Regions from separate parts of the Ferdinandcohnia jepli genome, predicted to be linked through region 1. Evidence: riboswitches for the same ligand, from Rfam matches in the RefSeq annotation. Region 1 holds a riboswitch; each other region holds the start of a gene.

What was found. A riboswitch is a leader RNA that binds a small molecule or an ion and turns the genes downstream of it on or off. The one in region 1 is predicted to bind thiamine pyrophosphate.
Region 2: another riboswitch for thiamine pyrophosphate. It lies ahead of tenA (thiaminase II); the one in region 1 lies ahead of thiM (hydroxyethylthiazole kinase).
Region 3: another riboswitch for thiamine pyrophosphate. It lies ahead of AB3M96_RS18350 (3-oxoacyl-ACP reductase); the one in region 1 lies ahead of thiM (hydroxyethylthiazole kinase).
Region 4: another riboswitch for thiamine pyrophosphate. It lies ahead of thiT (energy-coupled thiamine transporter ThiT); the one in region 1 lies ahead of thiM (hydroxyethylthiazole kinase).

Annotation. Positions count from the first base shown of each region.
Region 1 covers NZ_JBFOKR010000003.1:139,819-147,953, reverse strand. The annotation lists gene AB3M96_RS04260 (ATP-binding protein) at 1-673, shown strand, start outside; gene AB3M96_RS04255 (hypothetical protein) at 711-1,205, opposite strand; gene AB3M96_RS04250 (ParA family protein) at 1,224-2,138, opposite strand; gene thiD (bifunctional hydroxymethylpyrimidine kinase/phosphomethylpyrimidine kinase) at 2,564-3,361, opposite strand; gene thiE (thiamine phosphate synthase) at 3,358-4,017, opposite strand; gene thiM (hydroxyethylthiazole kinase) at 4,004-4,834, opposite strand; TPP riboswitch at 4,913-5,024, opposite strand; gene AB3M96_RS04230 (M3 family oligoendopeptidase) at 5,123-6,820, opposite strand; gene AB3M96_RS04225 (multi antimicrobial extrusion protein MatE) at 6,963-8,135, opposite strand, start outside.
Region 2 covers NZ_JBFOKR010000005.1:210,245-218,379, forward strand. The annotation lists gene AB3M96_RS07210 (hypothetical protein) at 1-162, opposite strand, end outside; partial or broken gene AB3M96_RS07215 (spore germination protein) at 440-1,995, shown strand; gene AB3M96_RS07220 (Ger(x)C family spore germination protein) at 2,034-3,242, shown strand; gene AB3M96_RS07225 (GerAB/ArcD/ProY family transporter) at 3,239-4,351, shown strand; TPP riboswitch at 4,385-4,513, shown strand; gene tenA (thiaminase II) at 4,653-5,336, shown strand; gene AB3M96_RS07235 (thiazole biosynthesis adenylyltransferase ThiF) at 5,448-6,467, shown strand; gene AB3M96_RS07240 (ABC transporter ATP-binding protein) at 6,934-8,135, shown strand, end outside.
Region 3 covers NZ_JBFOKR010000018.1:18,492-26,626, reverse strand. The annotation lists gene AB3M96_RS18375 (endonuclease MutS2) at 1-882, shown strand, start outside; gene AB3M96_RS18370 (hypothetical protein) at 888-1,079, opposite strand; gene AB3M96_RS18365 (Parvovirus coat protein VP1-like protein) at 1,003-1,242, shown strand; gene AB3M96_RS18360 (S1C family serine protease) at 1,229-2,053, opposite strand; gene AB3M96_RS18355 (M42 family metallopeptidase) at 2,177-3,253, opposite strand; TPP riboswitch at 3,495-3,601, shown strand; gene AB3M96_RS18350 (3-oxoacyl-ACP reductase) at 3,692-4,453, shown strand; gene thiW (energy coupling factor transporter S component ThiW) at 4,468-4,971, shown strand; gene AB3M96_RS18340 (RlpA-like double-psi beta-barrel domain-containing protein) at 5,303-5,746, shown strand; gene AB3M96_RS18335 (glycerophosphodiester phosphodiesterase) at 5,903-6,712, shown strand; gene AB3M96_RS18330 (DoxX family membrane protein) at 6,760-7,140, shown strand; gene AB3M96_RS18325 (hypothetical protein) at 7,162-7,344, opposite strand; gene AB3M96_RS18320 (Na+/H+ antiporter NhaC family protein) at 7,395-8,135, opposite strand, start outside.
Region 4 covers NZ_JBFOKR010000035.1:50-8,184, forward strand. The annotation lists gene AB3M96_RS23025 (cupredoxin domain-containing protein) at 58-468, opposite strand; gene rpsF (30S ribosomal protein S6) at 673-960, shown strand; gene ssb (single-stranded DNA-binding protein) at 1,019-1,567, shown strand; gene rpsR (30S ribosomal protein S18) at 1,617-1,856, shown strand; gene thiT (energy-coupled thiamine transporter ThiT) at 2,089-2,655, opposite strand; TPP riboswitch at 2,731-2,833, opposite strand; gene AB3M96_RS23050 (YybS family protein) at 2,975-3,940, shown strand; gene AB3M96_RS23055 (DHH family phosphoesterase) at 3,968-5,935, shown strand; gene rplI (50S ribosomal protein L9) at 5,935-6,381, shown strand; gene dnaB (replicative DNA helicase) at 6,614-7,978, shown strand.

The DNA.
Region 1 (8,135 bases):
TGAAAAACTGCAAGCTGTCGAACAGATGGGTGCCGCAATTTCTCATGAAATTCGTAATCCCCTTACGGCAGCAATGGGATTTGTTCAATTATTGATGAATAATAATCTCTCGCGACTCAAACAAAAAGAATACTTAACAATTATTAAAGAAGAGCTTGCTTCGGCTGAACGTGTAATTCAAGATTATTTAACCTTTTCAAAGCCTTCTCTTGATACAATTGAAACTCTTCATGTAAAAAGAGAGCTAAACCAGGTGATTAAAATATTAAAACCGACTGCTAACCAAAATTCAGTTGAGATTAATACGAATTTTACTTTTATGGGATCCATTGAAGGTGATCGTCAGAAATTCCAGCAATGCTTTATTAATGTAATTAAGAATGCGATTGAAGCAATGCCACGTGGTGGACGACTTTATGTTGAAACAAGCTATGATAAAAATTACATAACAATCATTGTTAGGGATACAGGTGTTGGGATGACAAAGGAACAAGTTGAAAGACTTGGCGAACCCTACTACTCAACAAAGGGTTCTAAAGGCACAGGGCTTGGTATGATGGTTGTTTATAGTATCGTAAAAGCCATGAATGGTACCATTCGTGTAGAAAGTGTGCTAGAAGAAGGTACTGAATTTACGTTCCAGTTTCCTTCTGTTAAAACAATACATGGGTAATAGCCGACTCTAAATGAAATCGGCTTTTTTTATGTGTTTATATTAATTCTGAAAAGGCCTTGCCTCTTTTTCTAGCTCGAATATGACTTTTTAATACCTCATATACCTCGTTTTTAGTACCCTTTATGTCAACCTTTTCCCCTGTAAGAAGACAGTATAAAAGTTTCAAGTCCATTACAGTCGTTTCCTTCATTATCTTAGATCTTGTAGTTGTATCTATATACGTTTGGATCTGCTCACTAGTGTGTAGATCCTCAAAAGAAATTTTGGTACCAACAAGCTCCTTATAACGCTTTTGAAATAATAGGTCTACACTCTCCGAAAAAGAAACTTTTCGATTTTTAGATGATGTTTTCTTCGCATTTGCTGCTTGAAATTTTGGTGAAACAATTTCAACATCACCGTATCCTATGAAAATCTCTATTGCTTGTTCAACTTCCTTAATCTCCTTTTTTGACAGCTGAAGTGTTTCATAGATAGCTTTTGTCTTTTCTAAATGACTAGCAAGTTTTTTATAGGTTACAGTTGCCATGTACACTCTCCTATCCGTTTAGGTAACTATTACACCTGTTGGCTCAAGACAATCCAACAATTCATCTGTTAATCCTGCATACTCTGAACATTTCTTACCCTCGGCTGTATCCCGTGCAATGTCCTCGTAATTTCGAATAATCGTATCAAATAAAATTTTTCCTTCTTTATCAATAGATAATAACGTTTGAAATCCTGATAACTGTAAGTCCCCCATTAAATCTTGGCGCACGTTCTGATTTTTCACAGATCCCTTCTTCAACGTTTCAAAAATACCAATTAATTGAGGTTTCGGTCCAAACAACAACTTGGCTAGTGTTGCATTCTCATCCTCTAGGCAATATTTCTTATAAATTCCTTCCACTGTTTTTATGTAGTGTACGACTCCACGTATACTGATTGTTTGGACGATAGTAGGTATCATATAGTAGTCTGATAGTAAAAAAGCTCCCTGTGTAATCACATTATTACTCGGAGGACAATCAAATAAAATATAATCATAGTCTTTCTCAATATTACTCGTTTGGAAAAATTGCTGTAGGACCACTAAGTCTTCAAATTCGTTCTTTAGCCTTGCAGCTATTTGATCAAGGCCACCATTTTTATAAAAGATATTGGAGGGTATAAAGTGGATTAGTTCAGCGGTTTGTTTTATTAATTTTGTAGTAGGAATGTTGTACTCCAAATACGGAAATCTTTTAAATTGGTGCCACATATCATAAATAAAATTAAGGCTCTCGTCTTCTTCAAGTTCATCAAGTGTCTTATCAATCCTTGTTAAGCAGATTTCACTCAGTGAGCACTGTGGATCAAGGTCAATTAATAATACTTTTTTGTTTGCTTCAGCAAGATGTAAGGCAATCTGATAAATACTTGTTGTCTTTCCAACGCCACCTTTATAGTTTCCAACAAATATCTTCTTCGCCTCTCCCATTTTTAACCCCCTCATTTTATATTCAATAAAATGTATTAGAAAAATAGGAAAATATTCTTAGAATTGCACAAGGCGCCCGCCTAACGGCGACAAGCATAAGACGAAATGGCTGGAAGGTTGATCTTTAACCTTCCTGACAGATTGGCTAGACCAAAGAACCGATGGCGCCTGGAGCTAGACACCAAACTTAGTTGTAGATTACAAACCTGTTAAAAAGGAAAAAGCAAATGTCAATAAGCAATGGTATGCTTTTAGATTGGTTTGCTAGTTAAAAGCATACGAAGCTTCCATTTTTAAGGAAAAAGCTTTCGAAGTTAATACAGGTTGAAAACTGGCTAGGCGCTGAGCAAAACAGCAATATTTTATGCTTTCTTATCTCTTAAAATAAAAAGCTGGTAAAGGCAAAATACCTTTACCAGCTTTTTTTAAACAAAAGACATTGGGGTTAATGCATAACAATGATTGAGTGGCCCGCTTCCCTTTCCAAGGTCAAGACCAGCCTCCAATGCTCCTGAAATGTACCTTTTTGCTTCTCGGATACTTGTTTTACTATCAAAACCTTTTGCTAGATTACATGCAATTGCAGATGAAAGAGTACAGCCTGTTCCATGTGTGTTAGGATTGTCTACTCTGTTTCCTGGAAACCAAATGAATTCTCCACTGCTATATAAAAGATCATCCGCTGTATCTTCAAGGTGGCCACCTTTTATTAAAATATTGCCTTGGTAGCCTTGAGATATTTTTACTGCTGCTTCCTGCATGTCTTCCTTCGTGCGAATTTGAATACCACAGAGTGCTTCTGCTTCATGGATATTTGGTGTAATAATGGTTGCTAGTGGTATTAGCTTAGTAATGAGCGCATCCATCGCTGTTTCACTGAGTAACCGGCTGCCACTTGTGGAAATCATAACTGGGTCAACCACGATGTTTTTAGCTTTGTACTCCTCAAGCTTTTCAACAATTTTCAAAATAATTCCAGGGGAAGAAACCATCCCTATTTTCACACTATCAGGATATATATCAGTCATAATGCAGTCCAGCTGTTGCCCGACAAAATCGGGAGTACAGTCTACTACCCCAAATACTCCTGTTGTATTTTGAGCAGTAAGCGCAGTTATTGCGCTCATGGCATACATATTATGTGCCGTAATGGTCTTAATATCTGCTTGAATCCCCGCTCCTCCACTACAATCAGAGCCTGCAATTGTTAAAACTTTTTTCATTTTGGCAGCCTCTCCTTTTCTTGAGTCATTTTTGTAGACAGGTCACGCAACACCTTACATGACCTTGCTATATCAGGCTTTGCAAAAATCGCTGAAACTACTGCAACTCCATCAACACCAGATCCGTTTAATTCATGGATATTGGTTTCGTTAATTCCACCAATTGCAACAACCGGAATTGACACAGCTTGACAGATATCTTGAACCATCTTGAACGTCATTGGAGTAGCGTCGTGCTTCGTTCCTGTTGGAAAAACAGAGCCGACACCAAGATAATCGGCACCAGATTGTTCGGCTTCGATGGCTTGCTCTACAGTTTGAGTAGAAACTCCGAGGATTTTATCAAGTCCAATCATGCTTCTCACAGTTGCCACAGGTAAATCTTCTTGCCCAACATGTACTCCATCTGCTCCACTCGCAAGCGCTATTTCAACATTGTCGTTAATCACAAAAGGCACTTTATATGTATCTGTTAGCTTCTTAATCTCTAAAGCTTCCTGTAAAAACGAATCATAATCTAGCGCTTTTTCACGTAACTGAACAAATGTTACGCCACCTTTAAGAGCTTCCTCTACTTGTTCAATTAGTGTTTGGTTTCCTGTCCACGCTCGGTCTGTTACTGCATATAAAAGCATATCTTTTTTATCTACCTTCAATTTTCATCCCGCCTTGTAATAATGTTTGATCTAGCTTGCTCATATAATCGATGAGGAACATTCGGAATGAAGAAGTCCCACCCTCAGTTGCTGAGACTCTATCAAAGGCGAGTTCACCACAAAGTCCCAGCGCACTAACTGCAGCTGCGGTACTCGGAAGGATTTCATTAGGATTCGCTCCACAGTATGCTCCTACAACAGCCGTAAGCATACATCCAGAACCTGTGATTTTAGCCATCATCGGGTGCCCATTTCTGATTACATATGCATTTTCTTCATTCGCAACAATATCAATCGCACCGGTTATTGCTACTACTGCTTTCGTTTGTGCACTAGCTGCTTTTGCAAATTGAATTGCTTCTGCCAGATTTTCTTCTGTCACTACATCTTCAGCTGCAGCATCGACTCCCTTTGTATTTCCGCTACCGGCATAGACAGTCTTAATCTCAGACATATTCCCGCGAATTACAGAGTATTTCACCTCTTCAAGCAGCTTGTAAACTGTTTGTGTTCGAAGTGTTGATGCTCCTGCCCCTACTGGATCTAAAATGACTGGATGACCTAATTCGTTCGCTTTTTTACCAGCAAGAATCATAGATTCTACTGTTCTTTCATTAAGCGTTCCTATATTGATTACGAGGCTACTACAAATACTTGTAATCTCCTCCACTTCCTTACTGTCATCAGCCATAATCGGTGAACCCCCACAGGCTAACACTATATTAGCGACATCATTCACGGTCACATAGTTCGTAATCGTATGTACAAGTGGCGTTTTCTTTCTAACATTTTCTACGATTTGTTCAAACAAGTTCATCTCTCCTTTTTGATAGTTGGATGTTTGCGAAGTTGGGAAAATAAAAAACGGCATACCCATAAGGATATGCCGCATGTATACACATACTAAATAAACTCCCTACGTTGGCATTATCCAAATCAGGTTCACGGGTCTAAGCTACATTTCGCTTACTCTCAGCCTGCAGGTGCAAGCTCCCCTTACTTTGATTAAATTTTTAAACAATTCAAGTATAACATAGATTTTGGGTTTGTAACTCTTAATAGTTACTAAACTTCCATCTCCAATGGGACTTCACATGTCCCATTTCTATAATGATTGCTCCATCTTTTCCAATTGTGAACCTACAAATTTTTCGAGTGCCACGAATGTTTTTTCTTCAAAAGGTGATTGTAAGTTCCCTTCCTTAAGAAGTTCTAGGAAGGATTTACTTCCTCCTATTTTACAAAGCCTGACATATGTTTCCCATGCTTTTTCAAAATTCTCATTTGACATACGCCAAAATTCAAGAGCACAAACCTGTGCGAGCACATAATCTAATAGATAAAATGGTACTTCGTAGATATGGATGACTTCTTGCCAAATGCCTCCTTCAACCAAGTAAGGTATCCCATCATGATCTCGATAAGGCAAATATTTTTTCTCTATTTCAGACCACAATTGTCGTCTTTCCTCTGGTGTTAAGTCAGGGTTCGCATAGACTTCATGTTGAAACTCATCACCTGCACATAGTCTTGGCATTTTCACGATACTGTCAGCTAAATGAACAAACTTATGTTTTTCTGCATCCTCTTTAAAAAAGTAATCCAACCAAGGATACACGAAAAACTCCATGCTCATCGAAAAAATTTCGGAGGCCTCCATGGTTGGGAAGAAATATTCAGGCTGCTCTTGAACTTGTAATGCATTATACGCCTGGAAAGCATGCCCTACCTCATGTACAAGGACCCTAATATCGTTAGAAGTTCCATTGAAATTAGCAAACACATAAGGGGCTTTTTGCTTCCATAAGAAGGTGCAGTAGCCAGTGTATGCTTTACCAGGTTTGTGAACTAAATCGAATAATTCACGTTCTGTCATTTCGTCATAAAAGCGTTTTGTTTCTAAAGATAATTCACTGTACAATTTCCTTCCTTGTTCGATGATCCATTCTGGGTCACCTTTTGGTATAGGGTTTCCTTCGAGAAACTGTACCTTTTCATCGTAAATCTTTACGTTTTCTACTCCGATTCTTTTCCCATGGTTTTCTACAATCTTAGATGCAAGTGGAACAATATGAGTCAGCACGTTTTCTCGGAATACCCGTGCTGCTTCTGCATCCCAATCAGAGCGATTCCAACGAAGGTAAGCTAATTCAGTGAAATTGCTAAACCCAAGTTCCTTTGCAATTCTAGTTCTAACCTTAACCAGGTCATCGAATAGCTTATCGAATTCTTCTTGATTTTTTGAAAAGAATTCATATTTTGCTTCAGTGGCCTGTTTCCTAACAGTTCGACTTGAGTTGCTGATAATATATTTATCAATCTGTGCTAACGATTTTTCTTCCCCCTCAAATAAAACCTTAGCATTTGCAATTAATTTCTGATAATTACTTGTTAAGCGGTTCTCCTCTGCAAGCAGGTCCATCACAACTTCGGAAATCGTCTTTACCTTTGATTCCGCAATATGAAACAGTTGCTTACCAAATCGTTTTTCTAATTCTGCTTTAAAAGGCGTTTCTACCAAAGCCCGATAATAATCAGCTTCTACATTTTCGTATTCTGGACCAAAGGTATTAAAAAACTCGTATTCTTTCTCATAAAAAGGGTCTGTAGTATCTAACGTGTGCCGAATATGAGCAATCATTTGAGCGGAATCATATTCTTCTCGAAACTTATTTATTTTTTTAATTGTACTTATTTGTTGTTCTGCATTGGCAGCTTCTTGAAATGATTTTATTAATTGTTTCATTTGCGCTTTTACATTTTCAATCGAAGGCCTTTCATATGTAAAATCTTTAAACTTCATAACTCTTCCCCCTTTTTATAAACCGACTAACCAGTTTATTTAATTTTACCACCTATGATAAGATTTTCCAATATTAATTTTCCATAAAAAAAAAGCGAATGTAAAAAATCCGCTTTATCCGCTCATATAAAGTAATCTTCACTCAATGTGCCCTGCTCAACCTCAACAATTTCCCTACTTTACCTCTAATTTTTGAATAGTTTAAGATGGCTGTTAACACTAGTAATTCCGCAAGCAATCCGATTGATTGGGCAAATGCACCAATTACTCCATTCCAACTTACAGACACCTTTACACCAATGAACAAAATAATAAACGTAATTACTAGATTCGTAGACTGTGAAAATATGGTCACTTTTGTTTGGCGTTGAAGCATTAATAAGCCATTTAAATAGTCAACAAATGGGAACACAATTGCTAAAATCATAAAGATTTGTAACGCTTCTAACGTTGCATCAAACAAACGCCCACTAACCCCCATCATCCTTTCAAGGAAGAAGGTCCCTGCACTTGTATAACAGATGATTGAAAGGACAACAACTGGTAAGAAGCTAATAAAGAGCGTAAATCGTTTTACCATTGATTCATGGCCCTTGTAAAAGTTAATAACGATTTGATGTGTATATGAAAGATAACTAATTGCTAACTGGGTAATACTGAATGCAATTGTATAACTAGCAATGGCTAACTCGATATTATCTGTTTTACCTAAGTAGATATTAATCACAGGTCCAATCAGTACAGTCACAATGGAGGAAAGCATCAATGGACTATAAAAACGGAAAATTTGTGATTTTGAGTTAATCTGCTCAGAGCTTTTTTCCGGCATTTTTTTCACGAGAGATCTTGCTTCTATAAAGCTCATTACAAATTCAACCATCATACCAATTAGGAAAATGTAAGCCCCTGTTTTTGCAGTAATCGTTCCTGTATTTATAAACATCAATGAAACAACATACATAACAGCCAGGCGAATTAGCATCCCAATTGTCAGCCATTTTGTTTGACGATTATAAATAATGATTCCATGATACAAACAACGAAGCCCTGAAAAGATCGTCACATACATAGCAATTTGATAGGTAGCTTTTACTTGAGGAACAATATCTTTATTTGCTCCAAATATTTTTAAAAAGATAAAATCTCCTATAGGTGTAAACGCAATTACGGTTGTAAAAGCCACAATAATACCAATTGTATAATATGAAAACAGCTTCATTTTTTGGAATGACTCTCTATCTCGCACCATGGTTGAGCAGGTTTGACGGAGAATAACCGCTAATCGCTCTGTAATTGTGTGCAGACTCATTGCAAT
Region 2 (8,135 bases), on a different contig from region 1:
TTTTTTTCTCATAAAAGGTATGTTAATTCGTCTGCCGTTCATCACGAACCAAATAATAATCGGAGCTATTAGATTAAAACCAAATACGATAATTACCACTGCCCACACAAACCAGGTTGTATTGAGTACATGTATATAAAGCCATGAATGATATAAATCCATCTTTTCCTCACCCTATTCTGCCTTCATTAGTAATCCATTATTGCCTTCATATAAATAAAGATACATTCAGTTAACCCTTCGAATAATAGCCTACATAAATGGATATAACAGGAGATAATGGTATTCCTATACATAATAAAATTCCTTCTATAAGTGATTAAATGAATAGAGAAAGGAAAGGAATTTCACAAGCAGTTATGTAGATCACAACATATGTTTATTTTAAAAGATATAGAGTAAATCACGTAAAATGTACTTCTAGAAAGGCTTGACAACAATGAGTAAAGCAATAGAGGAAAGTTTGAAACAGGAATTAAAACCTAGTATTGAAGAAAATAAATCTCTCCTCCAGTCTATCTTTACATTGACAGATGACGTTATATTTCGTGACTTTGTCTTCCAGGACGAAAAAAATCTAAAAGCTATTAGTGTGTATACTGATGGACTTGTTAACTCAAAAGACATCAATGAGATTATCAAGATTTTTATGTTTCAGGCAAATGAATTACTTTCTACATCGGATAAGCCGGACATTGGACAAGAACTTGCGGAGAAGGTAAAAAAACATTTTATTTATATCCAAACTGTTAAATTGATAACCAAAGTAGAAGAAGCAGTTAATGGCATCTTAAGTGGAGATTCTGTTTTCCTAATAGATCAGTCTAATGAAGCATTACTTATTTCAACAAGAGGATGGAACGAACGATCAATAAGTGAACCACAAACCGAGCAAGTGGTCAGAGGTCCAAGGGATGGTTTTACTGAGAATATTCGAACGAATACTGCGTTGGTTAGAAGAAGGATAAAAGATCCGTATTTAAAGCTTGAAGCCCTGAAGGTTGGCAAAAAACAAGAACGGACATTAATATTGCTTATCTTGAGGGGACTGTGAAAGAGGGATTAGTTAGGGAAGTAAAAAGTCGTCTTGAAAAGATAAAAATCGATGGAGTAATTGAGAGTGGATATATTGAAGAACTAATTGAAGATGCTCCTTATTCCCCCTTTACAACAATTCAAAGTACAGAAAGACCTGATAAAGTAGCAGCAGCTATTTTAGAAGGAAGAGTAGCCATCTTTGTTGATAATACACCCTTTGTACTAATAGTTCCCACGTATTTCTGGCAATTTTTACAGGCAAGTGACGATTATTATTCTAAATTTATATCTGGTTCTTTTTTTAGAATAGTTAGGTATGCCGCGTTCGTGTTCAGTTTAGTACTTCCATCTATTTATGTCATGTTGGTGAGTTTTCATCAAGAAATGATCCCTACTCCTTTGGCACTCACAATTGCTTCTGGTAGAGAGGTTGTTCCTTTTCCTATTTTAATAGAGGCAGTAATTATGGAACTTGCTTTTGAATTGATGAGAGAAGCGGGATTACGAATGCCCAAGCCAGTCGGACAGGCTGTCAGTATTGTCGGTTCACTAGTAATTGGTCAGGCTGCAGTTCAGGCAGGGTTGGTTTCCCCTTTCATGGTAATTATTGTTGCAATTACAGGCATATCTTCTTTTGCCATTCCCAATTATGCAGCATCTATTTCTGTTAGGCTGGTACGATTCCCATTATTATTCGCTTCAGGAACGCTGGGGTTATTAGGATTTACAGCAATGTTTACTTTATTGGTAATTCATGCACTTTCTTTACGTTCATTTGGTGAGCCATATCTAGCGCCAGCAGCACCATTAGCACCAACAGACCAAAAGGATGCTTTAATTCGTTTCCCTTGGTGGAAAATGGAAAGGCAACCAGAACTAGCAGAGGGGAAAGAAATGCGTGAAGGGAAACAGCAAATTCCAAAACCTCCGAAAGACGGTGGTACGAAAAAAGAATAGTGTAGACTCATGATTATATAAATGGATTGGTGGTGTGTATGGTAAAAAAAGTAGCACTTGTTCTATTATGTTTTAGTTTTCTTACTGGCTGTGTAGGAAAGCGAGAGATTAATGACCTTGCTCTAGTCATGGCAGTAGGAATAGATAAAGCAGAGAAAGATGGACATATAAAAATTACTGCTCAGGTCGCCCGTCCAGCAGATGCAAGAGGGCAAACTGGTGCTCCGTCAGGTCAAACTGGAGACCCAATTTGGTCTGCCAGTGCAGAAGGGGAAACTATTTTTGAGGCAATTCGAAATCTGGCTACTTTTGCAACAAGGAGAGTGTTTTGGGCCCATAACTATGCCGTTGTAATCAATGAAGATGTCGCCAGGGAAAAGGGGATTGCAGATATTATTGACTTTTTCACGCGCAATCCAGAGCTAAGGATGAGAACCTGGGTCCTCGTAACTCCTAACAATGCTAGTGAAGTCGTTTCCACAATTACCGGCCTTGAAGTTATACCAGGAGAGGCATTGGATAAATTATTTAGATTTACTGATATATCTGCCCAAGCACCTAGGACGCAAATGATTGATCTACAGTCTGCCTACTTAAGTGAAAGCTCTGAACCAGTTTTAGCAAGGGTACGCTTAACAGAAAGAGGAGTGTCTAATAAAAAACCAGGCCAGGCTGGTGCGTATAAGCAAGTAGAGCTGGCAGGTGCTGGAGTATTCAAAAAGGATAAGTTAGTTGGCATTATCAAACCGGATGAAGTAAGAGGGCTACTCCCGTTCGTAGAAAGTTTAGAATCAGGTATTGTTGCGTTATCATGTCCAAATAATCCTCCAAAAAGAATAAGTGTGGAGCTTAGAAAGCAGACCTTTGATGTTACACCTTCTTATCGTAATCAAACACCATCATTTCTTGTGAAAATGCACACCTTCGCTAGTGTTGTTGAAGCGGGCTGTCCTTTTAGCTTGGCTGATGGAAAAAGCATTAAGAAACTTGAAACAGAACTTGAAGAGACATTGAAAAATGAATTAACAAAAGTTGTAAAGCTAGCACAAGAAGATTATCAATCTGATTTTCTTGAACTAGGAAAGGTTTTTAATAATAAGTATCCAAGTGAATGGAAAGAGATAAAGGATAACTGGGAAGAAAAATTTACTCAAGCGAAAGTAGAAATTCAAGTAATTGCTGAATTAAATGATTCTGCCCTATTATATAGGCCCACAAAACGAGGGGTAACAGGTGATAAGGAATGAGAGTACAAATTACAAATGGTATGTTTATGGCGATTATCATAAATTTGGTCTATGCCAAAGCCATTGGTTTAACACAAGGATCGATGGCCCGTGAGATTGGTAGTGATATGTGGATAGCAACTGCACTATCTACTTTTCAGGGTGCTCTTTTTATGCTTCTTACTGTACTTATTATTAGGAGATTACCTCAATCAGATTTAATAGAACAAAGTGCTGTACTGGGAGGAAAATGGTTTAGTAAAGTTATAAGTCTGCTGCTTTTTGTATTCTTTATTGGTGCTTTTGGTGCGGTTATGACAACGTTTGTTTATCATTTAAAAGATTATTTTTTACCTGATGCACCGATCTTACTATTTATCATTGTTCCATTTTTAATAGGTGTCTATGGAATTATGTTTGGGTTAGAGGTTATCGGAAGGATGGCAGTCATAGGCATTTTATCGATACTTGCACTAAATATTTTACTGCTTCTGGGGTCATTATCGAACTTTGATATCCGCGAATTGTTACCTGTATTTCGTTCAGGTGTAGGAGAAACACTTTGGGCAAGCCGTCATAACAATACGGACTGGGCTATGGCAACAATGATGGCTGCACTCATTTTACCTAATGTAAAGAATCCAAAAACATGGGGTAAATCAGGCGTTGCAGGGATTGGATATGGCGGGGCTTTTGTGTTAATGTGGCCGATTCTAGAAGCGGGCGTACTATCTGCAGAAGTAACAGGCAATTATATAATCTCTTGTATGCAAATGGCTAGAAGTGCAGAAATAGGGTTGTTTATTCATAGATATGAAATGATTATGATTGCATTTTTCGCTCTTTCTTCGATTACACAAATTCTAATGACACTACTCTGTGCATCCATATCGTTTCAACGTCTATTTAATCTAAAAGATTATCGACCTGTTATTATTCCTGTAGGCATTATATTATGTGCCTATAGTTATTGGCTTGTCTTTGATCATCATCGCGCAATTATGATTATGGAGAATCAGTGGGTACTAGTAGCTTCTGTTATTTCCATTTTTGTACCTGGATTTGTTTGGACTTTAGGCATAATAAGAAAGAAAAAGCTATTGCATAAAAGATTTGAAGAAGGATTATAAAAATGTTAGGATAACTATGAAAAGTGAATAGTAGTTTACCACTAGGGGTGCCTTTAAGCATAAAAGCAAAAGGCTGAGATTGAGGATTGTTCGTACATGACCTTAAGACTCTTAGAACCTGATCTGGATTATACCAGCGTAGGGAAGTGGGCAGGCCAATACATACCTTTAGTTTCTTTGAGTTGTATTCTAAAATTAGCCACCTTCTTTACGTTGTGTAGAGGAGGTGGTTTTTTAATTGATTTTTTACAAGTGGAATTGTTGAATCTTAATAAATAAATACAGTAGGAGGAGAAACATAATGAAATTTTCACAAGAAATTCGTTTAGCAGCAGATTCAATTTGGAAAGCGAGCTTTAACCATCCCTTTGTTAAAGGTATCGGGGATGGAACTTTGTCTTTAGAGTCTTTCCGCTATTATGTCTTACAAGATTCATATTACCTTTCACATTTTGCAAAAATACAATCATTAGGTGCAGCAAAAGCTGAAGACTTACATACAACTAATCTCTTTGCTGTTCATGCTCAAGGAACCTATGAAGCAGAATTATCACTACATGAAAACTTCTCGAGACAGCTGAAGATCAATCAACAAGAAATTACAGAGTTTAACCCAGCCCCAACAGCATATGCCTACACCTCCCACCTATATAGGGCAGCTTATACAGGGCATTTAGGTGATATAGTTGCAGCACTATTACCATGCTATTGGCTGTATTACGAAATTGGAGAACAGCTAAAAGATTGCCAACCATCTCAACCAATTTATCAGGAATGGATTTCGGCATACGGTGGAGCTTGGTTCAAAACGCTAGTTGAGGAACAAATTAAATTGATTGACGAATTAGCAGAGAGAGTAACAGAAAATGACCGTGCTAGAATGAAAGAGCATTTTATAATTAGTAGTCAATATGAATACGCCTTTTGGGAAATGGCGTATACACATGAGAATTGGCCAGTAAAGTTGAAATCGACTATAAAATAGCCACTATAGAACCAAACAACTACAAAAATAGGAAGCCAATATGATACCATAGACCTCAGACATGTAGTATTCAATAATATGAATACTAGACAATGGAAGGAATGAGAACGGTTGAGTGAACGATATTCTCGACATGAAATATTTGCTCCAATTGGGGTTGAGGGTCAGACAAAGATAAGAAATAAGCATGCCTTGGTAGTAGGTGCAGGTGCTCTTGGAACAGGAAGCGCCGAGGCACTTGTGCGTGCCGGCATAGGTAAGCTTACGATTGTAGATAGAGACTATGTAGAGTGGAGTAATCTACAGCGACAACAGCTTTATGCGGAATCGGATGCTAGGAATCGTTTGCCAAAGGCAATTGCAGCCAAAGAGCGTTTACAACTAGTGAATTCAGAGGTTGATATTAATGCTTATGTAATGGATGTAGGCGTTGAAGAGATTCAAGAACTCATCCAGAAAGTCGATATCATCATAGATGCAACTGATAACTTTGATACGAGAATGCTCGTAAATGATGCATCTCAAAAATACAATATCCCTTGGATTTACGGAGCATGTGTCGGAAGTTACGGGATAAGTTATACCATTTTACCTGGCCAAACTCCTTGTCTCAATTGTTTGCTTGAGACAGTGCCGATTGGAGGATTAACCTGCGATACGGCAGGAATTATTAGTCCTGCGGTACAAATGGTGGTTGCCTACCAAGTAACAGAAGCATTAAAAATCTTAGTTGAAGATATCGGGTCACTTCGTGGAAAATTAGTTTCCTTTGATCTTTGGAAAAATCAGTATACAGCAATTAAGGTAGACAAAGTAAAAAAGGATAGTTGTCTCTCATGTGGTACGGATAGAACCTATCCATACTTATCATTTGAAAATCAAACCAAATCAGCCGTGTTATGTGGAAGAGATTCAGTACAAATAAGACCATCAGAAAGAATTGAACGTAATTTAGATGAATTAGCTACACTTTTAAAGACACATGGAGGAATTGTAGAGCAAAACCCATTTTTACTGTCTTTTACAATCGGTAAAAACAGGCTCGTCATTTTTAAGGATGGCCGAGTGCTGGTTCACGGGACAAAGGACATTGCAGAAGCGAAAACTCTATACCACAGATATTTGGGGTAATCGAAAAATAGGTAATTATCAAAAAAGTAGTAATTGACAAAAATATGTCCACGGTGGTAATCTAACTAAGTATTAAAATTACTAGTAAATGGAAAGGGAGGGTATCGAAATGAAAAATGTATTGATTTTACCAATCACAAAGTTAAATAGTTTCGTGACCTTTCCTTTGTTTAATTATAGTAGATAAACATTTTCCTACTACATTTATACACTTTTAACCAAAAGTACAGGTCACTTTTAATACGTGACGTGTGCTTTTATGCTTTTTTAGGGCATATCGCTGTTTCGTGTGGTATGTCCTTTTTGCGTGGTTTCAAATTGGGTACAACAATCTACCAGATTGTTTGCTATAAAAAATTTTAAGGAGGAACACAAAATGAGGGGATTTGTAGTAAGTGGAATTAAATATGTCGGAGATCCAGAAAGCGGCTAGTAGAAATTGTAGACATGAAGGGAGATAACAGCTATGTTTTCGGTATTATTTAAATTAGGTTGGTTTTTTAAACAGCATTGGAAGAGATATACAGTTGCAATTATCCTGTTAATACTCGTTGGGATTCTGGAGATTATTCCACCAAAGATAATTGGAGTTGCAATTGATGAAATTCATATTGGGACATTAACCCAGGATAAGATTGTTCAATATCTACTTTTTTTATTAGGATTAATGGTCCTTATATATGGAGTCACATATGTCTGGATGTACCAATTATTCGGAGGAGCATATGTAGTAGAAAGAATTCTCCGTGGTCGGTTTATGAGACATTTATTAAAAATGAAACCAGGTTTCTATGAAAAAAATAGAACCGGGGACTTAATGGCTCGTGCCACTAACGATTTGAAGTCTGTTTCTCAAACAGCAGGTTTTGGTATTTTAACACTAATTGACTCAAGTATTTTTATGTTAACAATACTTTTTACGATGGGATTCTTAATTAGTTGGAAGCTTACATTAGCATCCTTAATACCGCTACCTATCATGGCTATGGTCATGAATGTGTATGGTAAGAAAATTCATGAACGATTTATGGAGGCGCAGGATGCGTTTGGAACTCTAAACGATCAGGTACTTGAATCAATAGCCGGTATTCGAGTTGTCCGTGCATATGTCCAAGAAAAAGCTGATCAACAAAGATTTCATAACTTAACTGAAGATGTGTTTGAAAAGAATATAAAGGTAGCTAAGATAGATGCTCTATTTGACCCAACGATGAAAATTCTAGTAGGAATAAGTTATCTTATCGGGTTAGGCTATGGTGCTTTTTTAGTATTTCATAATGAAATTACCTTAGGTGAATTAGTTTCATTTAATGTGTATCTAGGTATGATGATTTGGCCAATGTTTGCAATTGGGGAGCTAATCAACATTATGCAACGAGGAAATGCTTCATTAGATAGGGTAAATGAAACACTTTCCTATCAAGCAGATGTCGTTGAACACGCAAATCCTGTAAAGGTAGATATTCCAAAGCGTATTGAGTTTCATAATGTGACGTTCCAGTATCCAACTTCAACGGTAAAAAATTTAGAAAATGTATCTATTACAATTGAAAAAGGTGGCACCCTAGGAGTAGTCGGGAAAACCGGCAGTGGAAAAACAACGCTGGTAAAACAATTGCTAAGGGAGTATCCGGTTGGGCAAGGAGAATTACTAATCTCTGGAGTACC
Region 3 (8,135 bases), on a different contig from region 1:
GGTATGCATATTCCAGCAGATGAAGGTAGTGAAATTGCAATCTATGATAAAATTCTCGTTGATATTGGGGATGGCCAGAGTATTGAGCAATCTCTTAGTACGTTTTCATCACGAATTAAAAACATTATTGAGATATTAAAAGAAACGACGCCACATTCACTTGTATTATTAGATGAACTAGGGGCAGGTACAGATCCTGCAGAAGGAATGGGACTTGCAACTTCAATTCTTGAAGAACTGTATCAAAAAGGGGCAACGCTTCTTGCGACAACTCATTATAGTGAAATTAAAACATATGCTGAAAACAGAGAAGGCTTTGAGAACGGCTCTATGGAGTTTGATGCGAGCACATTAAAACCGACATACCGCCTTATCATTGGTAAAGGTGGCGATAGCCAAGCATTTACGATTGCATTGAAATTGGGAATGCATCCATTCCTAATTGAACGCGCACATCAAATCACCTATGGAGAAACGAAGGAATATCGAGACGCTAGTCCATTTACTATCAATGAATTAAGCTCTCAGCTTGCGATGAATGCTAAGTATGTACAGAAGCAAAAGCATGGAAAGATTGAAAAGAAACCAAACGAGGCGTCTATTTTTAAAAGAGGAGATAATGTAAATATCCCTTCTTTGGATCAATATGGCATAGTCTCCAAACCAGCTAATGATAAAGGTGAAGTAGAAGTGGTGGTAAAAGGCGAGAGGTTACTCTTTAATCATAAAAGGCTTTCTCTATATATAAAAGCCGAGGATCTGTATCCCGAAGATTACGATTTTGATATTCTTTTCGAATCGAAAGAAAACAGGAAGATACGAAAAGAAATGTCTAAGCATCATGTAGAAGGGTTAGTTATTGAAGATATAGACCGTATTTAAAACAATTACCCAGATTTTACAATAGCCCTATCTTTCTCGACTTGTGTTTCATATTTTAGTAAAAACAAACCGAGAAGGAAGGGTTTTTCTATGTATAAAAGAAGGAGAGTTGGTTTTTGTATGCCTGGATACCGTTGGTGCGGACCAGGATGTGGGGGAAGTGGTCCACCAACGAATGCCGTTGATAACTGCTGCATGCAACATGATTTTTGTTACCAAAGATTTGGACCGTCAAGAATATGCGACGAGGCATTTTTACATTGTTTAGAAACAAAAAGTAATCCCTTTACCAAGGAAGGCAGGGACGCAAACTTCTTTTCGAAGATGATAAAATTAAAAAGCATTTTTACTCCGTTTTAAATTCAACTTCTTCGAGTAATTTTAGAATGTGGCTGGAAGGTACAGCAAGACCTACAATTTCTTCCGTTTCAATAGTCGGATTAGGAAGTGTCGCAAAAATTACACCAATTACCTTTCCGTCCTTGTTAATCACTGGACTACCACTATTTCCGCGATAAATCGGTGCTTCAATCATCATAACAGGAACTTCCCAATCACGTAAGACAACATTTCCTTTTATTTCACCCTCATTTGCAATTTGAGTAAAAGACAGAGGATTACCTATAAACATGATTTTTTCATTACTCCAATCCTTATCAGCATTATCAAGTTCAAGAGTAGGGAGGTTAGTAGCTTCAATATCGACAATGGCTATATCGAGGTTTGCATCCTTTGCAATAACTTTGCCAGTGTATGAATCACCAGATCGATATTGAACAGTTACAGTGTTTGTATGGTTAACAACATGTTCATTTGTTACTATTAGTCCACTTGAATCCACTGTAAAACCAGTTCCTTTAACACCGGCCCACTCAATCGTTACAACTGCTTTCCTGTATTCTTTTACCTCATGTTGATTTGATAGTCGATTTGAAACCTCAACAAAGCGGATTGCAGGGAGGTTGAATACATTGAACCAAACCTGTAACCCTGTAACGGTCATAGAAACTACAAGTAACAAACTAACTAATTTAACAATAAGACTTCTACGTTTTTTCTTTTTTGCTTTTTCTTTTTCCCATTCTTCATCATCGTCACTTTTAAAAAAAGCATCCCAGTCCATCTCATCATTACTATTTTCTTGTGTTTGTTCCTCACGATCTTTGTCCACTAGGTTAGCTCCTAACTTTGCTTCTATTTCTATAGTAGTATGTGAAATGATAGGTTGGTATAAGCATTTTTTTGGCCTGAACCTCTGCACTAAAATATATCTGCATGGCCAGGCCGTATATTACTATATAAAGCTCATTTCTCCCCAGTTTCCGAGGTCTTTTACTAGTGAGTTGAGTAATGTTAGCGTTTGTTCATAATCATTAAGATCTGCCATTTCAACAGGTGAGTGGGAATAACGGCGAGCTACGGTAATGGCCCCAGCACGAATTCCTTCACGCTCAATGTGAACAGCTGCTACATCAGTTGTTGCTCCTGTCATTACGGCAAGTTGATAAGGAATCTCTAGCTTCTTCGCATGAGACGTTATTAGTTTTTTCATTTGTGGTGACATAATGTTACCACGTACAGAACCTCCAGCTAAAGCAGGAATAACAGGTCCTTTACCGATACCAACCGGATAACCACTACCAAGACTGTCTGGAGTATCTGCACAAGGTATCGTATCAAGGACGATTGCATAATCTGGATTTAGTTTGTAGGTTGCCACTTTTGCCCCACGTAATCCAACTTCTTCTTGAACAGCCACAACACCAACTAATGTTCCGCTAAAGTCACGGCTTTGTAACGTTTTAAATAGCTCCACTAATAGGACACAACAGCTACGGTTATCAATGGCTTTTCCGCAAATTAAATCTTTATTCGTAAATTGCTCAATTTCACTTATGTATGTAATTGGGTCGCCGATTTCAATTCCCATTTCAAGAACTTCAGCTTTTGAAGATGCACCAACATCGACATATAATTCATAAATACTAGGTGCTTTTTTACGTTCCTCGGGAGTTTGTAAATGTCCAGCCTTCACACCAATTACGCCAAAGTGCCCATTTACATTTACTTTACGTCCGATAAGAAGTGTCTCAAGAACTCCACCTGTACGTTCAACTCGAATGAATCCTCGGTCGTCAATATCTCGAACAACACAGCCTATTTCGTCAGAGTGAGCGGAAATCATTAATTTTGGACCAGGCTGATTTCCTTCAAGGTAGGCATATAAATTACCCATATGGTCAACTTCTACCTTATCGGCAAAAGGCTTGAACATCTCTACTAAAGCTCTAACTACATTCATTTCTTGACCAGGTGTTCCTTGGATACTAGCAAGTTCCTTTAATTCTTCTAAGAAAGTTGTTTTAAACATGAAGTGTTCCCCCTAGATAAATTTAATAAAAACACGAATTTCCGCCTATAACGACAGAAATTTCTCAAAAGATCGAATAGAGTAATCTTTTAATCTATTTTTACATAGCTTGTCTCTTTGTGCAACTAAAGGGGTAAAGTGACTACTAACTTTACTATTACTCAGTTTTACTTACCGCACCTTACCAAATTATTACTTTACATCTTTGTGTAACCACGTTATACTTAAAAAAAGAATATTCGCAAACTACTAGGGGTGCCCGGTTGGGCTGAGAGAAAAACAGTTGTTTTTTAACCCTTTGGACCTGATCCGGGTAATACCGGCGTAGGAAAGTAGAGTTAGAGTTAGCAATTTTATCTCGCTACTTAAGCCAGGTCTATTTTACATGGACCTGGCTTTTTTGCGTTGTTCTTTACACTAGTTTAGGGGGTTTTGACTATGAATCTACATAATCAGGTTGTCCTGGTAACAGGAGGAGCACGTGGTTTAGGAAGGGAAATTGTACGGGGTTTTGCACAAGAGGGAGCAAAGGTAGTAATAAATTATTTTCAAAGTGAAGACAAAGCACTATCTTTGAAGGAAGAAATAGGAGAAAACGCTATTGCCATTCAAGCAGATATTCGAAATCGAGAACAAGTCCAACAAATGTTTGGTGAAGCTAAGCGATACTTTGATAAACCCGTAACAACTGTTATTAATAATGCATTAGTTCAGTTTAAATTTGATCCAATATCTAAGAAAAACGCTGATGATATCTCATGGGAGGATTATCAAGCACAGCTTGAGGGTGCTGTAAGGGGTGCATTACATACTACTCAAGCCGCTTTACCTGATATGAGAGAAGAAAAGTTTGGTCGTATCATCACAATTGGAACAAATCTATTTCAAAACCCTGTAGTAGCCTACCATGATTACAATACAAGCAAGGCCGCATTATTAGGGTTTACTCGTAGCATGGCAAAAGAATTAGGAGCGTATGGGATTACAGTTAATATGGTCTCGGGTGGGCTACTCAAAACAACAGATGCAAGTTCAGCAACATCAGAGGAAGTTTTTCAATTAATCAAATCGTCGACACCATTGCAACAGGTGACAACACCTTCCGATGTAGCAAATGCAGTACTCTTCTTTGCCTCTCCATGGGGAAAGGGAGTAACAGGACAAAATCTAGTCGTTGATGGCGGCTTAGTAATGGACTAAAAGGAGGATTTCTAATGAATAAAACGTTAAAAATGACTGTTACAGCAATGCTAGTAGCAGTTGGAACGATTACAAGTCATTTGTTCTCAATACCAATTGGTTTTACAAAGGTATTTCCTATGCAGCATTTTATTAATGTATTATCTGCTGTTATCCTTGGTCCTGGGTATGCAGTATTACAGGCTTTTTCAGTATCACTATTACGAAATATGTTAGGAACCGGGTCATTATTTGCATTTCCAGGTAGTATGATTGGTGCCTTTTTAGCAGCATATCTATTTTCAAAGACTAAGAAACTATCAATGGCTTTAACAGGTGAGATAATAGGTACTGGCATACTAGGGGCTATTGCGTGCTATCCATTAGCTACACTCATCATGGGCAAGGAAGCCGCACTGTTTGGATTCGTACCATCGTTTATCTTTAGCTCAATTGCTGGGGCAATTTTTGGATTTGTAATTTTAAATATCGTTATGAAGAGCTCAGCGATTAAAATGTTTCAGGAGAAGAATTTTTAAGTTGGTTGAATTTTAAAGGACAAAAGTAAATTAAATTCGCGTTGGTGTATTTGCACCCGATTTTTTTCGAGCTTGCTCGAAAGACTTCCTTTTAAAAATCGAGGCATCCGCCGGAGACTATAACTTTATTCAGTCGGAGTTTTAACACTGACTGAATTGTATACTCCTTTTGCATTCATCCCCCACTTATAGAAGTAGGGGACTTCTGCTGAATAAAGTTAAATAGCTTTTTCTTATTTCCTCCTCAACTGTAACCAGAACTGTGTCTATAACATAATTTAATTAGACGAAGTAATTAGTAAAATACGGCTTTTGGGGGAGAAGAAGAGGAATGAGTAATCAAATGTCTGGTCACTACTGTCCTTATTGTCACGGATATATTGATGGAAGAACTACCTATTATCCTACTTATCCGCAGCAATCCTATAATTACGTCCCATATCCAACAGGATATTGGTATCAGCCAAGGGACACTGATTCAATCATTGGTAAGGCATCTTGGACTTGGGGTGGAGTACCAACCAAATGTGAAATTGGTTGGAAATATGATAATAATATGACAGTTGCAGTTGCTGAAGGAAGTCCGTTCAAATGCGGTCAACGTTTAAAAGTAAGAAATCTTTCTTTTGTTCCTTCTCATGAAGTTATTGTCACGGTTGTTGATACGGTGAAGAACTTCCCGTTAAACAAAATTAATCTTCATAGAATGGCCTTTGAGGCACTAGGTGCACAACCAAGTGTTGGAGTTTTAGATGTAGAAATCACTCCAATTTAATAACACATGCAACCAATATGCAATTATCATCACATGAAAACAGCCTAATCTCTTTGAACAACAGGAGAAAAGGCTGTTTATTGTTTTCTCCCAAGCATAGATATCTGTCAGATACAAAGAATAGGAAAGATAACTTTGATATAGGAAAGGTTGCATATGATCAAACGAACTACTCTATTACTACTTATGTTTTGTTTGTCACTTACATCTATAGTTCTCGCTAAACCAGATGATGAGGAACCAATAATAATAGCCCACAGAGGCGCGAATAATAGGTTTAACGAGCACACACTAACAGCCTATAAACTTGCTTCAAAAGATGGTGTTGATTATTTAGAGATTGATTTACGTATGACAAAAGATCACGAGCTTATTGCAATGCATGACGCAACACTCGATCGAACGACAGATGGGAAGGGGAAAGTATCTGATTACACCCTCAATGAAATAAAGTCTTTTAAAACAATCGGTACTTTTCATAATAAAACTGTAAGTGAAGAAATACCTAGTTTAAAAGAAATTCTAAAAACCTTTGCAAAAAATGAAAACTTTTATATTGAAACAAGGAAGGTAAATAATCAACTTGTGATGGAAGAGCCCTTAGTGAAACTCTTACGTAAGTATGACGTTTTAAAAACGAAGAGGGTTGTTCTTCAGTCGTTTTCTAAGGAGAGTCTTGAGAAATTATGGGCTTTAGCTCCTACTATTCCGCTTACCCTTTTATATCGAAAAGGAGAGTTCGATCTAAAGCAGGCAATGTCAACTCCGTACCCTATTATTGGTATTGAATCTTCAGATGTTACGAAAGATGTTGTTGAAGAATTACATAAGGCTGGTAAGAAAGTACATGTTTATTTCACGAATAAACAAACACAAATAGCTGAACAAAAAAGAATCATAAAATACGGTGTAGACGGATATTTCACTGATTTTATAAAAGAAACGCAGCAACTTTTACAAAAATAGCAAATTAATTCGCGTTCCCTTGTATACTTATATAAGGGGGTGTTCGTTTGAAAAAGGTAGCATTGCATGTACCTAGAGTATTCTTAGGTGTGTTATTTTTAGTTGCAGGCGTAAATGGATTTTTTGTAATCTTTGGTTTAGACCCGTTCATTGCGACAAGTCCAGAAGCGATGTCTTTATTTGATTTTTCCTATTTGTTAGTAGCAGAAAAATCGTTAGAGGTGTTTTGTGGGCTACTCTTACTAAGTAATCGATATGTCCCGTTAGCACTGGCCATTCTAGCTCCACTGGTAGTAAACATCTTCTTGCTTCATTTGTTTGAGGATCAATCTTTATTACTTTTAGCAGTTGTTATCATAATCGCACATGGAATATTATTAGTATTTTACCGAAATAACTTTAAAAGTATATTCGAAAAAAGACCATAAAAAAACGCCAAGAGGCGTTTTTTATTCATTATCGTTATCCATTCTTTCCCTTACATTGTTTACTGCATTCTTTGTTGCATCAACAGCACTCATTGCAGCATCTTCAGTAGTTTCTAATGCATTATGAACTGTTTCAAATGCTGAGCCTGCAGTATTCTTAAGATTTTCCGCAAAATTTCTATCGTTCTGTTTTTCATTTGACATATGTATATTCACCTCCTAAATAGAGATAGCTTATGGACTTTTGACCAATCCTATACAAGAAACAGTGCACTTATTACATATAAAATTATTGCAATCCCTCCGCCAATAGCTGATAGTTTCAATTTATAGCGGGCATAATCAACTAAATCCAGGTCTAGTATTGCTGCAGTAGTGATTGTTGTATCACCTAAAGGTGAGGTTATCGCTCCGAATGCACCACTTGCGAATACAGCACCAACTGTTAATGGGATCGATGCTCCAGTCGATAAAGCTAAAGCTATACCAAGTGGCATAAATAATCCCCATGTCCCCCAAGAGGATCCAATAAAATAACCAACAATTGAACCTATTAAAAAGATTGTTGCAGGCGTTAAAAAAGCTGGTAAAAAAGAGCCTAAGGTTGAACTGATAAACTCAGAAAAACCTAATTCCTCGGCCGCCAATGTTAAAGACCAAATGAGTACTAAAAGGCTAATCGCCTGCATCATTTGATTTCCACCATCATAAAAGTGATACAAGACCTCGTTTAGCGGTTGCTTCCGCATCATGTAAAAAATAAACGTTATAATTAGCGTAATAAAAACGGCCAATAACATGACAAATATAGCATCTGCCATTGAAAAAGCTTCAAAAACAGTTTGTGCTCCTAGTGACGTCCCATTCTGCCATAGAAGATATAAAGATAATCCCAGCAATAAGAAGACAGGAATAATCAAATGCCAAGGCTGAGCTTTCACCATTGATAATTCACGTTTAATTCCTGCTCGGTGGTATTCATGCTCTTTTTCCTC
Region 4 (8,135 bases), on a different contig from region 1:
TTCTCTCTAACTTTTGGGGTGCAGTACACAACTGAAGTGCTTTTTTACTTTATAAAATTATTCAACAATTACTTTGAAATTCATAAGTGCATGTCCAGTTCCACATAGCTCTGAACACTTTCCTAATACTTCACCAGATTGTTTGCCGGTAAAGATAAATGACTCACCATTCATTATTTCAGGTTTATCAGTACTAGGTAGCCATAAGGCATGTTGTAGTTCGTCTTCACTTTCGAGAGTGATTTTAACTTGTTCTCCAACTCCTACTTTAATTTCAGCAGGTTCAAAAACATAGTCTTCTGGGTTTGGACCAGTCTTTGCTATAACTACATATTCTTTCATATCACTTTGCTTAATGCTTTTTATATTGGTTTTTTCATCACCCTTTGCTTCATCTGAATTAGCACATGCTATTAAAGTTGAAGAAATAAGTATGACAAGAAAAGCCATAACCATAGTTTTTTTCATGGATATCCCCCTAAGATGCATATTTTATGGAAGAGTTTATCATATCATAACTATATTTAAGAAACAGTACCCTAAAGAGAGAATATGAGATTCAACTTGCTAATAAGAAGTGGTTATGCTATAATTTTTTTCTGTGAGTAATTGAAAAATATTGCTCCTTGCCCTTATTGATAAGGGCCGTTAGACCAAAAGGAGGTGAACGTGATGAGAAAATACGAAGTTATGTATATCATCCGTCCAAACATTGATGATGAAGCGAAAAAAGCTTTAGTTGAGCGTTTTAATGGCGTTTTAACTGACAATGGTGCGGAGATTACAAACGTAAAAGAATGGGGTAAGCGTCGTTTAGCTTATGAAATCAATGATTTCCGCGATGGTTACTACATGATTCTTAACGTAATGTCAAACGCTGAAGCTGTTAACGAATTCGATCGTTTAGCTAAGATCAACGAAGACATTATCCGTCATATCATTGTTAAAGAAGAAGAATAATTTTAACTTTTAAAGAGCGTATGCTCTGTTTTGAATATCCTGTAAAGGAGTGGTTCTGATGATGAATCGCGTAGTTCTCGTAGGGAGACTTACGAAGGATCCTGAATTACGATATACCCCAAGTGGAGTAGCTGTTGCAACCTTCACACTAGCGGTGAATCGAACATTCACGAATCAACAAGGCGAACGTGAAGCTGACTTCATAAATTGTGTGATTTGGCGCCGACCAGCAGAAAATGTCGCTAACTTCCTTAAAAAAGGCAGCTTAGCTGGTGTTGATGGTCGTCTTCAAACAAGAAGTTATGAAGGCCAGGATGGTAAACGTGTATATGTTACTGAGGTAGTTGCAGAAAGTGTTCAATTCCTTGAACCTAGAACTGCAAATGACCAACAACGCAGTGGTGGAGGAAACTTTGGTGGCGGCTATGGTGGAAACCAAGGCGGAAGCCAGGGTGGCAATCAAGGTCAAGGCGGTTATTCTCCATACGGACAAAATCAGAACCCACAACGTAATAATAACAATCAAGGCTTTACAAGAGTAGACGAAGATCCATTTGCTAATGATGGACAACCAATTGACATTTCAGATGATGATCTGCCGTTCTAACTTGTAAATTTGATTCGGATAAAAAGTAAGAGGAAGGAGGAGAATATAAATGGCTGGTGGACGTAAAGGTGGACGTGCAAAACGTCGTAAGGTGTGTTATTTCACTGCAAACGGTATTTCACGCATCGATTATAAAGATGTAGATTTACTTAAAAAATTCGTTTCAGAGCGTGGTAAAATTTTACCTCGTCGTGTAACTGGTACTAGCGCAAAATACCAACGTAAATTAACTGTTGCTATTAAGCGTGCTCGCCAAATGGCATTATTACCATATGTTGCAGGTGAATAGTAGATAAGTAAGCGATGGCTATAACAGCTATCGCTTTTTTGTTGTTTAGGAAATTATAAAATTTTATGATGTTGATAACTTGAAAAAAGTTATCCAAGTCCAGCTTCAGCGCCTGTCGGGGCTGACCAAGGCGCTTGCGCTTTGGTCTTTGTTTTTTATCTATAGTGCAATAGCTTGAGGCTTCTATAAATGAAGGTAAAAAAAGCCCCTAAAGCAAAGTAGGGGCCTTGTATTAAACGGTTTGCTTTAAAACAAAGAATCTCGGTGAAGATAATATTAACAATGACATAATGATTGAACAAAATACAAAAGCACCAATCATAGTTATTCCATTCGCAGTTAATGAGAACCAAACTGCTTCAAAGCCTTTTAATTGTTCGGCAAAGAAAATAAACCCTGATACAAAATGCCAGAAATAACGTGCAATACTTCCAATTAAGATAGCAAAGATAATGAGGACAAGTGACTTGCCTTTATTACCATCTTTTAAGTTTTTTTGTACACTATTTTTAAATAGACCAGCAAATCCAATAAATGAAAATGCTAAGAAATAATCGATAGCACCCTGAACAGGGTGAATAATCCATGGATCAAACACAATTTGTAAAAGTCCCCATAAGAAGCCTGAAAGAACTCCAATTTTAAAACCCCATCTAAGTGCGACAATAAACACTGGTATCATGGCGAATGATATAGAGATGGAAGGACCAAAATCTATAGATGGAATTAGGTCCAATAATAAAGCTAATGCCGCAAAAATTGCCGCCTCAATCATTGCTTGTAATCTACTATTTCTCATAAAAAAACCTCCTATATGGTGTGTGTAATAAACAAAACGCACCGCATAGGAGAACAACTTTAAAAAAGGTAGTAGTTCTCAATAATTCCACATCCCTACGCTAGAATTAACTAACAGGTTCAAAGGGTCAGAACGAAAAATCGTTCACTCTCAGCATTGTGCTCCCCTAGTGGTTACGTTTACTTATTTACTACTATCATAATAGAAAATAGGGAAAAGTAAAGGGAAAATATCATTTTCTTGATAATCTCATAATCGCAAAAGTTGAACACTTACCGCTAAGTCTTTACAATAGAAGGAGATTTTAAGAAGTATTTTCATGCAAATATTGTTCTTAGTTATTAGAGGTGAAAAGGTGAAAAACACGAAGATATTAACAGAGGGTTCAATGCTGATTGCCGTGTATTGTGTACTCTTACTTGTTTCTTTATATGTACCCATACTAGGCTCCTTGATTGCATTTCTACTACCTATCCCATTTATCCTTATTACCGTAAGACACGGAGTTAAACAGAGTGTATTATTTTTAGTAATAGGGTTTTTATTATCAGGATTACTTGGGTCAATTTTAGGGATTGCACACACACTGATGTTTGGGGTTGCTGGTATTGTAATAGGCGAGTTAATTAGGAGAGAGAGAAACGGTATTGAGCTATTTCTAGGTGCAACTTTATCCTATCTTGCTTCAATCTTTATTATGTACATAGCTATAATTGGAGTATTTCAAATTGATGTAATTGAAATGTTAACTGAGGGTTCAAGAGAATCCTTTGAAATGGCAGAGGAGATCGTCCAGGCAACAGGTACAGATGCTAACACAGATATCATTTTCCAATTAGAAGAATCACTTGAAATGATGCAGTACTTAATTCCAAGTTTATTTGTTTTTCTAGCAATGATTTCGGGTTTTATTACAGTTTTGGCCATTCATCCAATTCTAAAAAGACTTCGGGTACAAATGAATCCATTTCCTCCTTTTAGGGATATTTCGTTTCCTAAAAGCATCATATGGTATTATCTACTTATTTTATTAGTAAGTTTTATGGAATTAGAAAAAGGTTCTTTTGCTTATACTGCATTTCTTAACTTCTTTTTTATCTTGCAGTTATTCATGGTGATACAAGGGTTGTCATTTATCTATTTTTATTGTCATCAAAAGAAAATTTCCAAGGCAATCCCAATTGTTATAACCATTCTTACACCATTTCTTCTTTATATTATTCGAATCTTAGGTATAATTGATTTAGGATTCCAGTTGCGAGATAGAGTGAACCAAAAGAAGTAAAACAAAGCTTTAGGAGCTGAAAATTAGATGCCAGACTTTTACAGAAGGAAATTATTTCGCTACCCTATTTATGCGTTACTTATTATTACAGCATTACTAATTGCATTTCTTTTTTATTTTCAATGGGTGATTGGGTTAGCATGTTTTCTGCTCCTTGGATTAGTCGTTTTTTATATGTACAAAGCAGATTTATTATTAAATAAGGAGATGGAGCAATATATTTCAACACTTTCTTATCGTTTGAAGAAAGTTGGGGAAGAGGCGTTAATGGAAATGCCTATTGGTATACTGCTCTATAACGATGAATATGAGATTGAGTGGGCCAATCCTTATTTGTCATCATGTCTTGATGCTGATACATTAGTGGGCCGTTCTTTATACGATGTAGGTGAAGCTATTGTGCCATTAATTAAACAAGAGGTTGAAAGTGAAACCATATCATTACACGAACAAAAGTTTAAGGTGATTATCAAACGCGAAGAGCGCCTTATGTACTTTTTCGATGTAACTGAGCAAATTGAGATTGAACAGCTCTATGAAGCAGAGCGTACGGTGTTAGGTGTAATTTATTTAGACAATTATGACGAAGTTACACAAGGTATGGATGACCAACGAAAAAGTGCATTAAATAGCCAAGTGACTTCAATACTTAATAATTGGGCAAATGAAAATGGTGTGTTTTTAAAAAGAACATCTTCTGAACGATTCATTGCTGTGTTGAACGAAGATATATTAACTCAATTAGAAAAAACCAAATTTACCATTTTAGATGATGTGCGTGAAAATACCGCAAAGGACAGCGTTCCTCTTACGTTAAGTATAGGTATTGGTGTAGGGGTACCAACGCTACCGGAGTTGGGTGTAGCGGCACAATCAAGCTTAGATCTAGCATTGGGTAGAGGAGGAGACCAAGTAGCTATTAAACTTCCGAACGGAAAGGTTAAATTTTACGGCGGAAAAACCAATCCAATGGAAAAGCGTACTAGAGTCCGTGCTCGTGTTATTTCTCATGCTCTAAAGGAAATTGTAACAGAAAGTGATAAAGTCATTATAATGGGCCATAAATACCCTGATATGGACGCTATAGGAGCAGCAATGGGAATATTGAAGGTTGCTCAGATGAATCATAAAGACGGTTATATTGTATTAAATTTAAATGAAATTGATTCGGGTGTAGGTCGACTTTTAGAAGAAGTAAAGGAAAATTCAGAGCTATGGTCGTTTTTTATTACACCAGAACAAGCTCTTGAAATCGCCTCTAACGACACTTTACTAGTTGTGGTGGATACTCATAAACCATCAATGGTAATTGAAGAAAAGCTTTTATCGAAGATTGATAAAGTAGTTGTTATTGACCATCACCGTAGGGGAGAAGAATTTATTCAGTCACCGCTATTGGTGTATATGGAACCATATGCATCTTCAACTGCAGAGTTAGTCACAGAATTACTTGAGTATCAACCGAAGAGAAAGAAAATTGATATGTTAGAGGCAACAGCTCTATTAGCGGGAATAATCGTAGATACAAAGAGCTTTACATTACGAACTGGTTCAAGAACATTTGATGCTGCTTCCTATTTACGAGCACAGGGTGCAGATACAGTACTAGTTCAGAAATTCTTAAAGGAAAACATGGAGCACTTTAAAAAGCGGGCTAAGATTATTGAGACAGCTTATATATATAAAGATGGAATTGCAATTGCAAAGGGCACTCAAGCAGAGACATTTGACCAAGTAATGATTGCTCAAGCAGCGGATGCGTTATTAACTATGAATGACGTAATTGCTTCCTTTGTTATCTCTATGCGTCATGATTTACAAATTGGGATAAGTGCAAGGTCTTTAGGAGATGTCAATGTCCAGATAATCATGGAAGGCTTAGGCGGTGGAGGTCACCTGACCAACGCTGCAACCCAGCTAGAAAATACTACGATTGATGAAGCAGAACAAAAGTTAGTAGAGGTTATTGACGAGTATTTAGGAGGTAGGAAATAATGAAAGTAATTTTTTTAAAGGATGTAAAAGGAAAAGGTAAAAAAGGAGAAGTGAAAAATGTATCAGACGGATACGCTCATAACTTCTTACTCAAGCAAAACTTAGCGATTGAAGCAACGCCTGCAAACATGAAATCTCTAGAGGCGAAGAAGAATAAGGAATCAAAAGAGGCAGCAGAAGAACTTGAGCAATCTAAGAAATTAAAAGAAAGGCTTGAGAGTTTAACGGTTGAGTTATCTGCTAAATCTGGCGAGGGTGGACGTTTATTTGGATCAGTAACAAGCAAGCAAATTGCAGATGAACTTTCAAAAAAACACGGGATTAAAATAGATAAGCGCAAATTTGATCTTCCAGATGGTATTCGTGCGCTCGGTTTTACAAATGTACCGGTCAAATTACACCCAGAGGTTATTGCTACAGTTAAGGTTCAGGTTAAAGAACAGTAATTTCCATTGAAAAAATATATGAAAAAGGTAGAATGAGAATGTGGTTTTGTATTAGTACAAGATCACATTTTTTGCTTTTACTTACATTTAATAATTGAAAAATACAACTAAAATGAGTTACATTCCGGTCGTATATGTTCTTAGTGTTTTTATATTGGAAATTATGTGAAGATAGATATAATAGATTAATAGATAGAATAACTTTACTGATTAAAAAGGGAGTGGAGAATATATGAGTGATATTTTTGCTGACCGTATTCCTCCGCAAAATATTGAAGCAGAGCAGGCTGTTTTGGGAGCAATTTTTCTTGAACCTAGCTCATTAACTCTAGCTTCAGAGCTACTAATTCCAGAAGACTTTTATCGAGTAGCACATCAAAAGATTTTTAACGCAATGCTTACGCTTAATGATAAAGGTGAACCGGTTGACCTTGTAACAGTTACTTCTGAGTTAGCTGATGCAAAAATTCTGGAGGAAGTTGGCGGAGTTTCTTATTTAAGTGATTTAGCAAATTCTGTCCCAACTGCTGCAAACATAGAGTATTATGCAAAAATCATCGAAGAGAAGTCCATTCTGCGCCGTCTTATTCGTACTGCAACAACGATTGCGACGGATGGTTATTCACGGGAAGATGAAGTAGAAGCTCTCTTAAGTGAGGCAGAAAAAAATATTATGGAGGTCGCCAACCGTAAAAACGCTGGCGCATTCCAAAATATTAAGGATGTTCTTGTACAAACGTATGATAATATAGAAACTCTTCATAACCGTGTTGGTGATATAACCGGTATACCAACAGGGTTCGCAGAGCTTGACCGTATGACTGCAGGATTCCAGCGAAATGATTTAATCATTGTTGGTGCTCGTCCATCTGTTGGTAAGACTGCATTTGCACTTAATATCGCACAGAACGTAGCAACCAAGACAGATGAAAATGTTGCGATTTTTAGTCTAGAGATGGGTGCAGAACAGCTTGTAATGAGGATGCTGTGTGCGGAAGGGAATATTAATGCACAAAACCTACGTACAGGTTCATTAACACCAGAGGACTGGAGCAAGCTAACAATGGCGATGGGAAGCTTATCTAATTCTGGTATATATATCGATGATACACCTGGGGTTCGGATAGGTGAAATTCGTTCTAAATGCCGTAGACTTAAACAAGAAGTTGGATTAGGAATGATTCTAATTGATTACCTACAGTTAATTCAAGGTGACGGTAGAAGTGGCGAGAACCGCCAACAAGAGGTTTCGGAAATCTCTCGTTCATTAAAGGCATTAGCCCGTGAATTAAAAGTTCCAGTAATTGCACTTTCTCAGCTTTCTCGTGGAGTAGAGCAACGTCAAGATAAACGTCCAATGATGTCTGATATTCGTGAATCGGGAAGTATCGAGCAGGATGCTGATATTGTAGCATTCTTGTATCGTGATGATTACTATGATAAGGAATCTGAGAATAAAAACATCATCGAAATCATAATTGCAAAACAGCGTAACGGTCCTGTAGGAACAGTTTCGCTTGCATTTGTTAAAGAATATAATAAATTCGTAAATCTTGAACGAAGGTTTGATGATACAGGAATGCCACCGGGTGCGTAACAGGTAACATAGATAACTACAGAATTGGGTAAAATGACGAGTAGCACAGCTACTCTTTTTTTTATATAATCTCACTAACTTAAACCGAACAAATAGATAAACTTTATATTTTAATGTTCGTGTTTTGTTGACTATGTAAACGTAAGTTGGTAGAATT